Regions from separate parts of the Rhodococcus sp. B7740 genome, predicted to be linked through region 2. Evidence: riboswitches for the same ligand, from Rfam matches in the RefSeq annotation. Region 2 holds a riboswitch; the other holds the start of a gene.

Region 1 (4,932 bases), 2.0 Mb from region 2:
CGTCCATCGTCGACGCCGTGGGCGAGCAACTGACAGTGTTGTTCGACTCGGGCGTGCGCACCGGTGCCGACATGGCCAAAGCGCTGGCGCTCGGGGCCGATGCCGTTCTGCTCGGCCGTCCGTTCCTCTACGGCCTGGCACTCGGTGGGCAGGAGGGCGTGGCGCACGTATTGCGTTGTTTGCTGGCCGAATTCGATCTGGTGACGAGCCTCTCGGGTCACACCGGTGCGGGCGAACTGGGCCGCGACTCGATCATGGAGTCCTGATGGAGTGGACGAAGCACGCCATCTGGTGGCATCTGTACCCGCTCGGATTCACCGGAGCGCCGGTGCACGGCTGGGACGGTGAGTCCCAGTCGGAGCTGCACCGGCTGAACAGAATCGAGAAGTGGCTCGACTACGCACTCGAGCTCGGCGCGTCGGGCATCGCCCTCGGTCCGATCTTCGAGTCCGAGAAGCACGGCTACGACACCGTCGACTACTACCATGTCGACGGCAGGCTCGGCACCGACGAGGACATCGACTCGCTGATCGTCGCTGCGCATTCCCGCGGCCTGAAGATCATGTTCGACGGCGTCTTCAACCATGTGGCACAGAGCTTTCCGAAGTTCCATCAGGCCCTGGCCGAGGGACCGGACTCCGAGGCCGCAGGGTGGTTCCATCTGGATTGGTCCGGCGACGAGCCGACGCATCGCAACTTCGAGGGGCACGACGAGCTGGTTGCGCTGAACCACGAGAGCCCGCATGTGCAGCAGTACGTCGTGGATGTGCTCTCGCACTGGCTCGAACGCGGTGTCGACGCCTGGCGGCTCGACGCGGCCTATGCGGTGTCGCCGCGCTTCTGGGCGGCGGTACTGCCGAAGGTTCGCGAAAAGCATTCGGAGGCATACTTTCTGGGCGAGGTGATTCACGGTGACTACGACCGAATCGTCTCGGCGTCCACGCTGGATTCGGTCACCCAGTACGAGCTGTGGAAGGCGATCTGGAGCGGTCTGAGCGAGAGGAACTTCTTCGAGCTCTCGCACGCACTGGAGCGTCACAACGGGTGGCTCGACGCCTTCGTGCCCGCCACGTTCGTCGGAAATCACGACGTCAATCGCATCGCCAGCGTCATCGAGGACGAGCGACATCTGGTGCACGCGTTGGTGGTTCTGTTCACCGTGGGCGGTATGCCCATGGTCTACTACGGCGACGAGCAGGCCTTCCGCGGCATCAAGGAGGATCGCGTAGGCGGCGACGACGACGTGCGTCCGGAGTACCCCGAATCCCCGGACGATCTGGCCCCGTACGGCTGGCCCGTGTTCCGAATTCACCAGGAGCTGATCGGGTTACGACGCCGAAGCCCGTGGTTGTACTCCGCCCGCACCGAAACTCTCGAGCTCACCAACACTGCACTCGTTTACCGAGCTTCTGCGGACGGCGAGTCGATCACCGTGGCACTGAATGTCGGCGACGACGCGATCGACTATGCGGTCGAGGGCAGGGAGGTGCTGGCCGGGGAAGCGGGCCTGAACGACGGGCGGGTGAACGTTCCGCCGCACGGCTGGGCGGTCATCGGTTGAGGGCCCTGGCCGCTTTCGCGCGATCGAAGAACGCCAGCAGATGCGGCAGCTGTTCGTCGGTGACAGTGAACTTCATTCGGTCGCCCGAGTAGCCGATGCTGCCGTCGGATGTTCGCAGACCGAGGACGATCTTGGTGCCGTCCCGGGTCGGCTTCGCGTCCACGCCGAGCTGATCCACATGCCACCGACAGCGCCCGCCCGATGCGATCCTCACGGCGGCGTCGAACACCTCGACGGTGCGGTGGTCGAGAACGAAGATGACGTTCTCGTCGAGGCGATACTCCAGGTAGACGCGTTCGGCCATGGCGGCACAGTAACTTGTCATCGTCGTATTCGGGTATCTATCAACTGAGCTAGAGAGCCGTATCGAAGGCAATGCACCGTCCTGCCGAGACCGGTGGGTACAGTCGAGCGCGACACGGGGTGCCCCCAGGGGCTGAGAACACACCCGTCGAACCTGATCTGGTTAGGACCAGCGAAGGGAATGTCGTGACGTTCGGTATTCCTGTCCCCTCGTGACGGTCCCGACCTCGAACGAGAGGCGAGGCGCATGAAATTCGACGAGCAGACAGTGTTGATAACCGGCGGTGGACGCGGACTGGGAGCAGCGATCGCCGCGGCGTTCGCCGGTCAGGGTGCACGTGTGGTGATCGATTACCGCAACAGCAAAGATGCTGCCGAGGCGCTGGCAGCTCGTCTCGGCGAGAACGCGATCGCAGTGCAGGGTGACGTCACCGACGAGTCGGACGTCGCCGCGCTGTTCGGCACTGCACGTGAGCACTTCGGCACCCCGATCACCACCGTCGTCAACAATGCTCTGGCCGATTTCTCCTTCGACGGCGATGCCCGCCCCAAGGCCGACACCATCACCTGGGAGCGTTTCGACGCGCAACTGCGCGGCAGCGTCCGCGCGGCGTTGCTCACCACCCAGGCTGCGCTGCCGGGTATGCGCGAGGCCGGGTTCGGCCGAATCGTCAACGTGGGCACCAACTTGTTCCAGAATCCCGTGGTGCCGTACCACGACTACACGGCGTCCAAGGCGGCGCTGCTCTCGCTGACGCGAACGTTGTCCGCGGACCTGGGCGCGGACAACATCACCGTCAATATGGTCTCGGGTGGACTGCTGCGCACCACCGACGCCAGCGCGGCCACTCCGGCCGAGGTGTTCGACTTCATCGCTGCGTCGACTCCGCTGCAACGCGTCACCACCCCCGAGGAATTCGCCGACGCACTGCTGTTCTTCGCCTCGCCGTGGGCGCGGTCGGTCACCGGTCAGAACCTCGTCGTCGACGGCGGCCTGGTCAAGGACTGACATGCACCTCAACGCTTTTCTTTACGGTTGCGGGCACCACAGTGCGGCGTGGCGGCACCCCGATTCGCGGGTGGAGGACCTGGGCGACATCTCGTACTACGAGGAACTCGCGCAGCTCGCCGAACGGGGAAAGTTCGACGCCGTGTTCTTCGCCGACGGACATTCGGTTCGCGATCCTGCCGGGGCCGGTACCTGGTTGCTCGAGCCGATCACCGCGCTGTCGGCCATGGCCAGGGCCACCACGCGCATCGGGCTCGTCACCACGGTGTCGTCGACGTTCTACACCCCGTTCCATGCTGCACGCATGCTGGCGTCGCTCGATCACATCAGCGGCGGCCGGGCCGGTTGGAACGTGGTCACCTCCATGTTCGACGCCGAGGCCCGCAATCACGGAATGGACGTCATTCCGGCTCGTGAGGAGCGCTACGCGCGCGCCGAGGAATTCGTCGACACGGCTCTGGCGCTGTGGGATTCGTGGGATGCCGACGCGTTGACACTCGATCGGAGCGGCAACTACGCCGATCCGGCCAAGGTGCACTCGATCGACCACGACGGCAAGCACTTTCGCGTCGACGGTCCGTTGACGGTACCGCGGTCTCCGCAGGGTCGTCCGGTCCTGTTTCAGGCCGGAGCGTCGGGACCGGGCCGCGAACTGGCGGCCAAGTATGCCGAGGCGATCTACGCCGTCGCCTACGATCTCGTGGCAGCGCAACGCTATTACGAGGACGTGAAGACGCGAATCCGCCATGCGGGTCGCGACAGCGCGACGGTGGGGATCATGCCAGGTCTGGTGACCTATATCGGCTCGACCATGGACGAAGCCCGCCGCAAGAAAGCCGAACTGGATCTGCTGCTCCCCACCGAGCAGTCGTTGGCGATGCTGTCGACATTCACCGGGCAGGACTGCGCTGCTTGGGAACTCGATGCTCCGGTACCGACTCTGCCACCGGCAGCGGAGTTCACCGGACCGCAGGGGCGCTACGAGACCATCCTCCGAATCATCGAGAAGGACGCTCCCACGGTCCGAGAGTTGCTCGGTACCCTCGCGGCGGGTGGTGGACACGCCACGATGATCGGTACACCGGAGTCGGTCGCCGACGAGATGCAGTCGTGGATCGGTCGCGGTGCCGACGGGTTCAACCTGATGTGCCCTCGCTACCCGGACTCGCTCGTCGACTTCGTCGATCAGGTGGTCCCTATATTGCAGCAGCGCAGTCTCTTTCGATCGGAGTACACCGGGTCGACGCTGCGTGGGAATCTGGCTCACTGAGTGGATTCACCGAGCGGCCGGACCGAAGACGCCCCGATCGACGAACGCCACCAGAGCGTCGAGTCCTTGCTCGGGCGAGCCCTGCCACAGCCGGGCGAAGTTCTCCGCCGCACCGCCGATCAGCATCGCGGTGGTGGCCGGGGATGCCGGTAGCTCGACGCCCGCCTTCTCGAAATTCGCGAGGCGGTTCACCCACGGCTCGAACTGGACCTGCGTGAATCGGTGCACTCGCTCGGCGAAGTCCGCATTGACGAGTGCGGCGTCGCGGAGGGCATCGATCACCACACGGTGTCGAGTCATCAACTGCCAGAACACCTCCACGTGTGGCCGCATCGTGGGGCGGTCGCGGGCCGTCGGATCCTGAGTGGCGACGATGATGTCGGCATCCACACCGATTTGCTCGGCCAACGCCAGCAGTAGTTCGTCCTTGCCGGAGTAATGGTTGTAGAACGACCCCGCTGCGCGGCCGGCTTGCCGGGTGATGTCGACGATCTTGGTGTTGAGGTAACCGGACCGGGCGAACACGACGCGGGCGGCGTTCTCCAGCTCGATGCGCGTCTGTTCGGCCTGCTGCGCCCGGCTCGTGGCCGCCATCGTCACACCCTCCCTGTTGACACCTCTGCCGTCACGATACTCACTGAATATTGATTCAGTGAATATCGATTCGCTTCACAGGGGGACGGATGAAAGCCGCAGTTCTGACCGAATTCGGAGTGCCCACGTACGCAGACCATGGCAACCCGGAACCGGCACCCGGCATGGCGGTGGTCGACGTGGCGGCGGCAACTC
Region 2 (4,932 bases):
GTCGGCGCGCTGAGCAGAACGTCCATCAACTGCTTCTCGACCGCCGCGAACTGCGGCGTCGTGACGATCTCGAGCCCGCGTGGACGGGGCAGCGCCACCTCGATCTGCCGTCGAACGTGTGCCGGTCTGGGGGAGAGGACGATCACGCGATCGGAGAGATAGACCGCTTCGCGGATGTCGTGCGTGATCATCAGGACCGTCCACCGAAACTCCGACCAGACCTGCTGCAACCAGGCCTGCATATCGCTTCGAGTCAACGAGTCCAGTGCCCCGAAGGGTTCGTCGAGCAGTAGTACCGATCGTCCCTGCACCACCGTGCGCAGCAGCGCCGCCCGCTGGCGCATGCCGCCGGAGAGTTCGGATGGTCTGGCCGACTCGTACCCGTCCAAGCCGAACACCGGGAACAGCTCGCGTGCCCGCGCCCGCGCCTCCTTCTTGGCAACGCCCTGCACTTCGAGCCCGAGGGTGGTGTTGTCCAGCACCGAACGCCACGGAAACAGGAGATCCTTCTGCGGCATGTAGGCGCACGGCGGTACTCGAACCGAGCCGGAGTCGGGCTTGTCGAGTCCGGCCAGCATGTTGAACACCGTGCTCTTACCGGAACCGCTCGGGCCGATGATCGACAGGAACTCGCCGGGGCCAGCACTGAACGACACACCGTCGAGTACGGGCTTGTCGCCGAATGATTTGGTGAGATCGCGAACGTCGATGCAGGTGTCGGGGTCAGACATGAAGACCAACCGACCCGTGGCGCGCCCAAGGCGCAACGAACCGCTCCACCAGGAAGGTGGAGACGAACAGGACCACGCTGATCACGGCCGTCACGGCAACCGCGGCGAGAACCAGATCGGTACGAAACGAGTTCTTCTGTTGACTCATGTAGATGCCGAGCCCGGCACTGGCCCCGGCATATTCGGCAAAGATCGCGCCGACCACGGCGTAGGTGATTCCGATGCGCAGGGAGGTGAAGAACCGGGGTAGCGCCGACGGTAGCCGCACGTATCGAAAATGTTGCCAGCGCGAGGCACCCATGCTGGCCAGCAGCGATCGCGCGTCTCGATCGGCCGCCGCGAAACCCTCGATGAGTCCGATGGCCATCGGGAAGAACGTCGCCAAGGCGATCACCAGGATCTTCGGAAGCAGCCCGAAGCCGAACCAGATGATCAACAGTGGCGCGATCGCGATGATCGGAAGCGTCTGCGATACGACGAAGAGGGGAACGAACGCGCGACGCAGCCACGGCGAGAAGTCCACCGCGATGGCCAGCAACCAGGCCAGGGACAAGGAGACCGCGAACCCGACGAGGGTCACCTGCAGGGTTGCCGCTGCGTTCTCGGCGATCGCATCGCGTTGCGCCCAACCCTGGACCACCACGCGACCGGGGGACGGCAGCACCTGCGGGCGGATGCCACTGATCTCGACGTAGATCTGCCAGGCGGCGATGATCAGAACGACGACGGTCAGCGCCGGCCACGCCCAACGCAGCGAGGCTCGGATACCGCTGAGCGAGAAGGAACCTCGATCAGCGGCCACCGTCTCATCGATCGCCGAGGTAGTCATTGGTGAAGTAGGTCGACCAATCCGGCTCCGCGGTCAGAGGCGCGCCGTTCTGATCGGCCAGCACGCCACTGTCGTACAGGAACTTGGAGTACGCCGTCCACTTGTCGATACTCTGTCGTCCTACTTCGCCGGACGAGTCCTTCATGTACTTCGCCGCGAGCATCTTCTGGCTCTCGAAGACCAGCGATTCGTCGGTGAACGTTCCCGGATTGGCGTCGATCAGATCCTGTGCGGCCTTGTCCGGATCGTCGGCGGCGAGTTGGTAGCCGCGCTGAAGAGCCTGGACGAACTTCTCGGCCTGGTCCGGGTGGGCTGCGAGCCAGGGCTCGTTGCCGCTGATCGTGATGGCGTAGGCGTCGGGAAAGCCGTAGTCGGTGTAGTCGAAGTACTTCATCGGGGTTCCGCTGTGCTCGGCTTCGATGCCTTCCCACGCGAAATAGGAGACGGTGAAGTCCGCGGTCCCCGAATACACCGCCTCGTACGCCGAGGTTCCCAGGACGACGGTCTCGTATTCGCCTGTGCCACCGTCGTTCTCGATGACCTGCTGGAGTCCGGCTTGCTCACCGGATTCGCCGAAGCCGGCGTAGACCTTGCCGTCGAGTGCCTTCGGGCTCGGTATGTCGTCTCGATCTGCGCGGACTCCGATGCCGGTCGCCCAATGTTGGAGCGGCGCGAGGACCGAGACGATCTGCGCGCCCGCCGAGGTGGCGAACACACCGGAACTCTGTGTACTGATACCGAATTCGGCGTTTCCGGCATCGACGAGAGTGTCCGCTGCGGTGCTGTTGTACGGCAGAATCTCCACGTCCAGGCCGGCGTCGGCGAAGTAGCCTTCCTGTATGGCCACGTAGAGACCGGTGTGGTTGGTGTTCGGCGTCCAGTCCAACGCGAATCGAATGGTGTCGGAGTCCGTCGACTGCGAGCAGCCCACCAGTCCGGTCGTGGCAACGACGGCCGCCGCCAACGCGGCGAGGATCCGAGCGGTTCTCATGCGTGCACCGCACTCTGGCCCAGCGGCCACGGAGTGGGATGCAAAGCGCTGTCCCAGAACATCAATTCGTACCTCGATGCCACGACGAAGGCGTCGATCATCTGCTCTCGCTGTACCGGAGTCGCGGCAGCCGCCGCGTCGTCCACGAATGTCCTTGCGGCGTCGACGATCGCATGGAATTCGGGTGCGTCGTACGCGGCTACCCACCGCGCGTACGGGTGGTCGGGATCGCGATCGAGAACCGCTCTCGCGGCACCGGCGAGTGAGCGGCCCACGTCGGCGTAGATCCAGAAGCACGGCAGAACAGCCGCTGCTGCAACAGGATACGGTTCGGTTGCCGCAATCGCGGTGAGGTAGGAGGTGTAACCGAGGCATGCCGGTGAAGCCTGGGGTGTGCAGGTCGACGCGGGCAGCGCTCCACCGGTCAGCATCTCTTCGTGCGAGGCGGCCTCGTCCATCGCGCTGGCGGCGGCGCTCGCCCAGAACGCTCCGGCGATCGGGTTCGGTGCGTGTGCTGCCAGTAGTGACAGCGACTTGACGTACCCACCGAGATAGAGCGAATCCTGCTCGAGATACCGACGGAACGCATCGAGCGGAAGTGTTCCGGCTCCGAGAAGCCGGAGAAACTCGAGGTCGTCGATCGCGCGTCGGATGTTCTCGGACGCATCCCACAGTAGATCGGTGAAGCGGACCGGGTCCGCAGATACAACAGGCGTCATCGCCTTGACATCCCTTCGTCAGCATTACCTGCATCAGGTTCGGCGGGTTTGATCTCAGCATCCGCATCGGCGGACACACCCCGTGTCAGAACGAAAGCGACAGTAACACCGCTCACCCGGTGGCGCTGGTGCCGCCCCTGCATCTGCGGTCCGGCGTCAGCCCAGCATGTCCTCGAGTTCCATGCCCTTGGTCTCCCTGATCTTGGCCTTGACGAAGAAGAACGAGAGCGCGGCGAACAGAGCGAATCCTGCGTAGATCGCCCACAGCCCCACGGACGACGTCAGCGGCGGGAAGGCAAGCGTGACAGCGAAGTTGGCCATCCAGTTGGCTGCGGTGCCGATGCCGAGCGCCATGGCACGCATGCGGTTGGGGAACATCTCACCGAGCATGACCCACATGATCGGTCCCCATGTGGAGGCGAAGAAGATGACGAACAGATTGGCCCCGACCAACGCGATCGCACCCCACGGAGCGGGCAACGTGACGTCGTCGCCGCTGCCGGTCGCCTGCGAGAATGCCACCGACGCCATGACGAGCCCGACGAACATGCCGATCGAACCCCCCATCAGCAGTTTGCGCCTACCGATTCGGTCCACGAACAGGATCGCCACGAACGTCATGACCACGTTGATCACAGCGGTGATCACGGAGGTGGTGAACGATTGATCCTCGGAGAAGCCGACCGAACGCCACAGCGTCGTCGAGTAGTAGAAGATCGCATTGATGCCGACCAGCTGTTGCAGCACGGCCATCGTGATGCCCACCCAGACGATGGGTTGCAGGCCGAACTTCGGCCCGCGAATATCGGCGAACGACGAGCGTGACTCCTTGCGCAGCGTCAGCCTGATCTCGTGGACGCGCTCGTCCGGGTGCAGCTCACCGGTGATCTCGGCGAGTACGCGGGCCGCTTCCTCGTCGAGATGCTGACCGACGAGGTAACGCGGAGACTCCGGGATCAGGGTTGCCAGCAACCCGTACACGAGAGCGGGAATCACGCCGACCAGGAACATCCAGCGCCATGCCTCGATGCCGAACCACAGGTCGTTGGACGCGCCGTCGGCGGCACCGGCGAGAAGAGCGTCGGACAGCAGAGCAGCGAAAATGCCGATGGTGATGGCCAATTGCTGAAGCGAGGCCAAGGAACCGCGCCATTTGGCGGGAGCGATCTCGGCGATGTACGCCGGTGCGATCACCGAGGCGATGCCGATTCCGAGTCCGCCGAGCACTCGCCAGAGCATCAGGTCGGGGACGCTGAACGCCAATCCCGAGCCGATCGAGGAAACGACGAACAGGGCCGAGCCCAGCAGCATGACCTTCTTGCGTCCCCAACGATCTGCGAGGCTGCCGGCGAACCAGGCACCCACTGCGCACCCGATGAGGGCGATTGCCACCACGAAGCCGGTGGTGAACGAGCCGAGGAGGAAATGATCTTCGATCGAGTCGACAGCGCCGTTGATGACCGAGCTGTCGAAGCCGAACAGGAACCCGCCCACAGCAGCGGCGATGCTGACGCCGATGACCTTCGCTGTGTGGCGGTCCGAGGTCTGATTCATGTGTGATGCACCTTCCGGCCGCGCGCACGGGCGTCGGCCGCTGGGGAGACCGTACGGCAGGGATTGTCGTACCGTCCCCGGACATTACGCCTGGTAATTTGCCGCGCG

The links. Region 2 has a riboswitch for thiamine pyrophosphate ahead of NY08_RS00905 (TenA family protein). Riboswitches for the same ligand answer to the same signal wherever they lie in the genome.
Region 1: linked by a shared signal. The riboswitch ahead of NY08_RS16385 (3-oxoacyl-ACP reductase) and the one ahead of NY08_RS00905 (TenA family protein) in region 2 are both predicted to bind thiamine pyrophosphate.

The regions. Positions count from the first base shown of each region.
Region 1 is NZ_CP010797.1:3,559,301-3,564,232, reverse strand. Features, by position in the region: gene NY08_RS16400 (alpha-hydroxy-acid oxidizing protein) at 1-266, shown strand, start outside; gene NY08_RS16395 (alpha-amylase family glycosyl hydrolase) at 266-1,561, shown strand; gene NY08_RS16390 (hypothetical protein) at 1,551-1,865, opposite strand; TPP riboswitch at 1,971-2,063, shown strand; gene NY08_RS16385 (3-oxoacyl-ACP reductase) at 2,112-2,873, shown strand; gene NY08_RS16380 (LLM class flavin-dependent oxidoreductase) at 2,875-4,143, shown strand; gene NY08_RS16375 (TetR/AcrR family transcriptional regulator) at 4,150-4,737, opposite strand; gene NY08_RS16370 (quinone oxidoreductase family protein) at 4,827-4,932, shown strand, end outside.
Region 2 is NZ_CP010797.1:201,603-206,534, forward strand. Features, by position in the region: gene NY08_RS00890 (ABC transporter ATP-binding protein) at 1-731, opposite strand, end outside; gene NY08_RS00895 (ABC transporter permease) at 724-1,560, opposite strand; gene NY08_RS00900 (ABC transporter substrate-binding protein) at 1,538-2,551, opposite strand; gene NY08_RS00905 (TenA family protein) at 2,548-3,270, opposite strand; TPP riboswitch at 3,264-3,363, opposite strand; gene NY08_RS00910 (sugar porter family MFS transporter) at 3,427-4,824, opposite strand.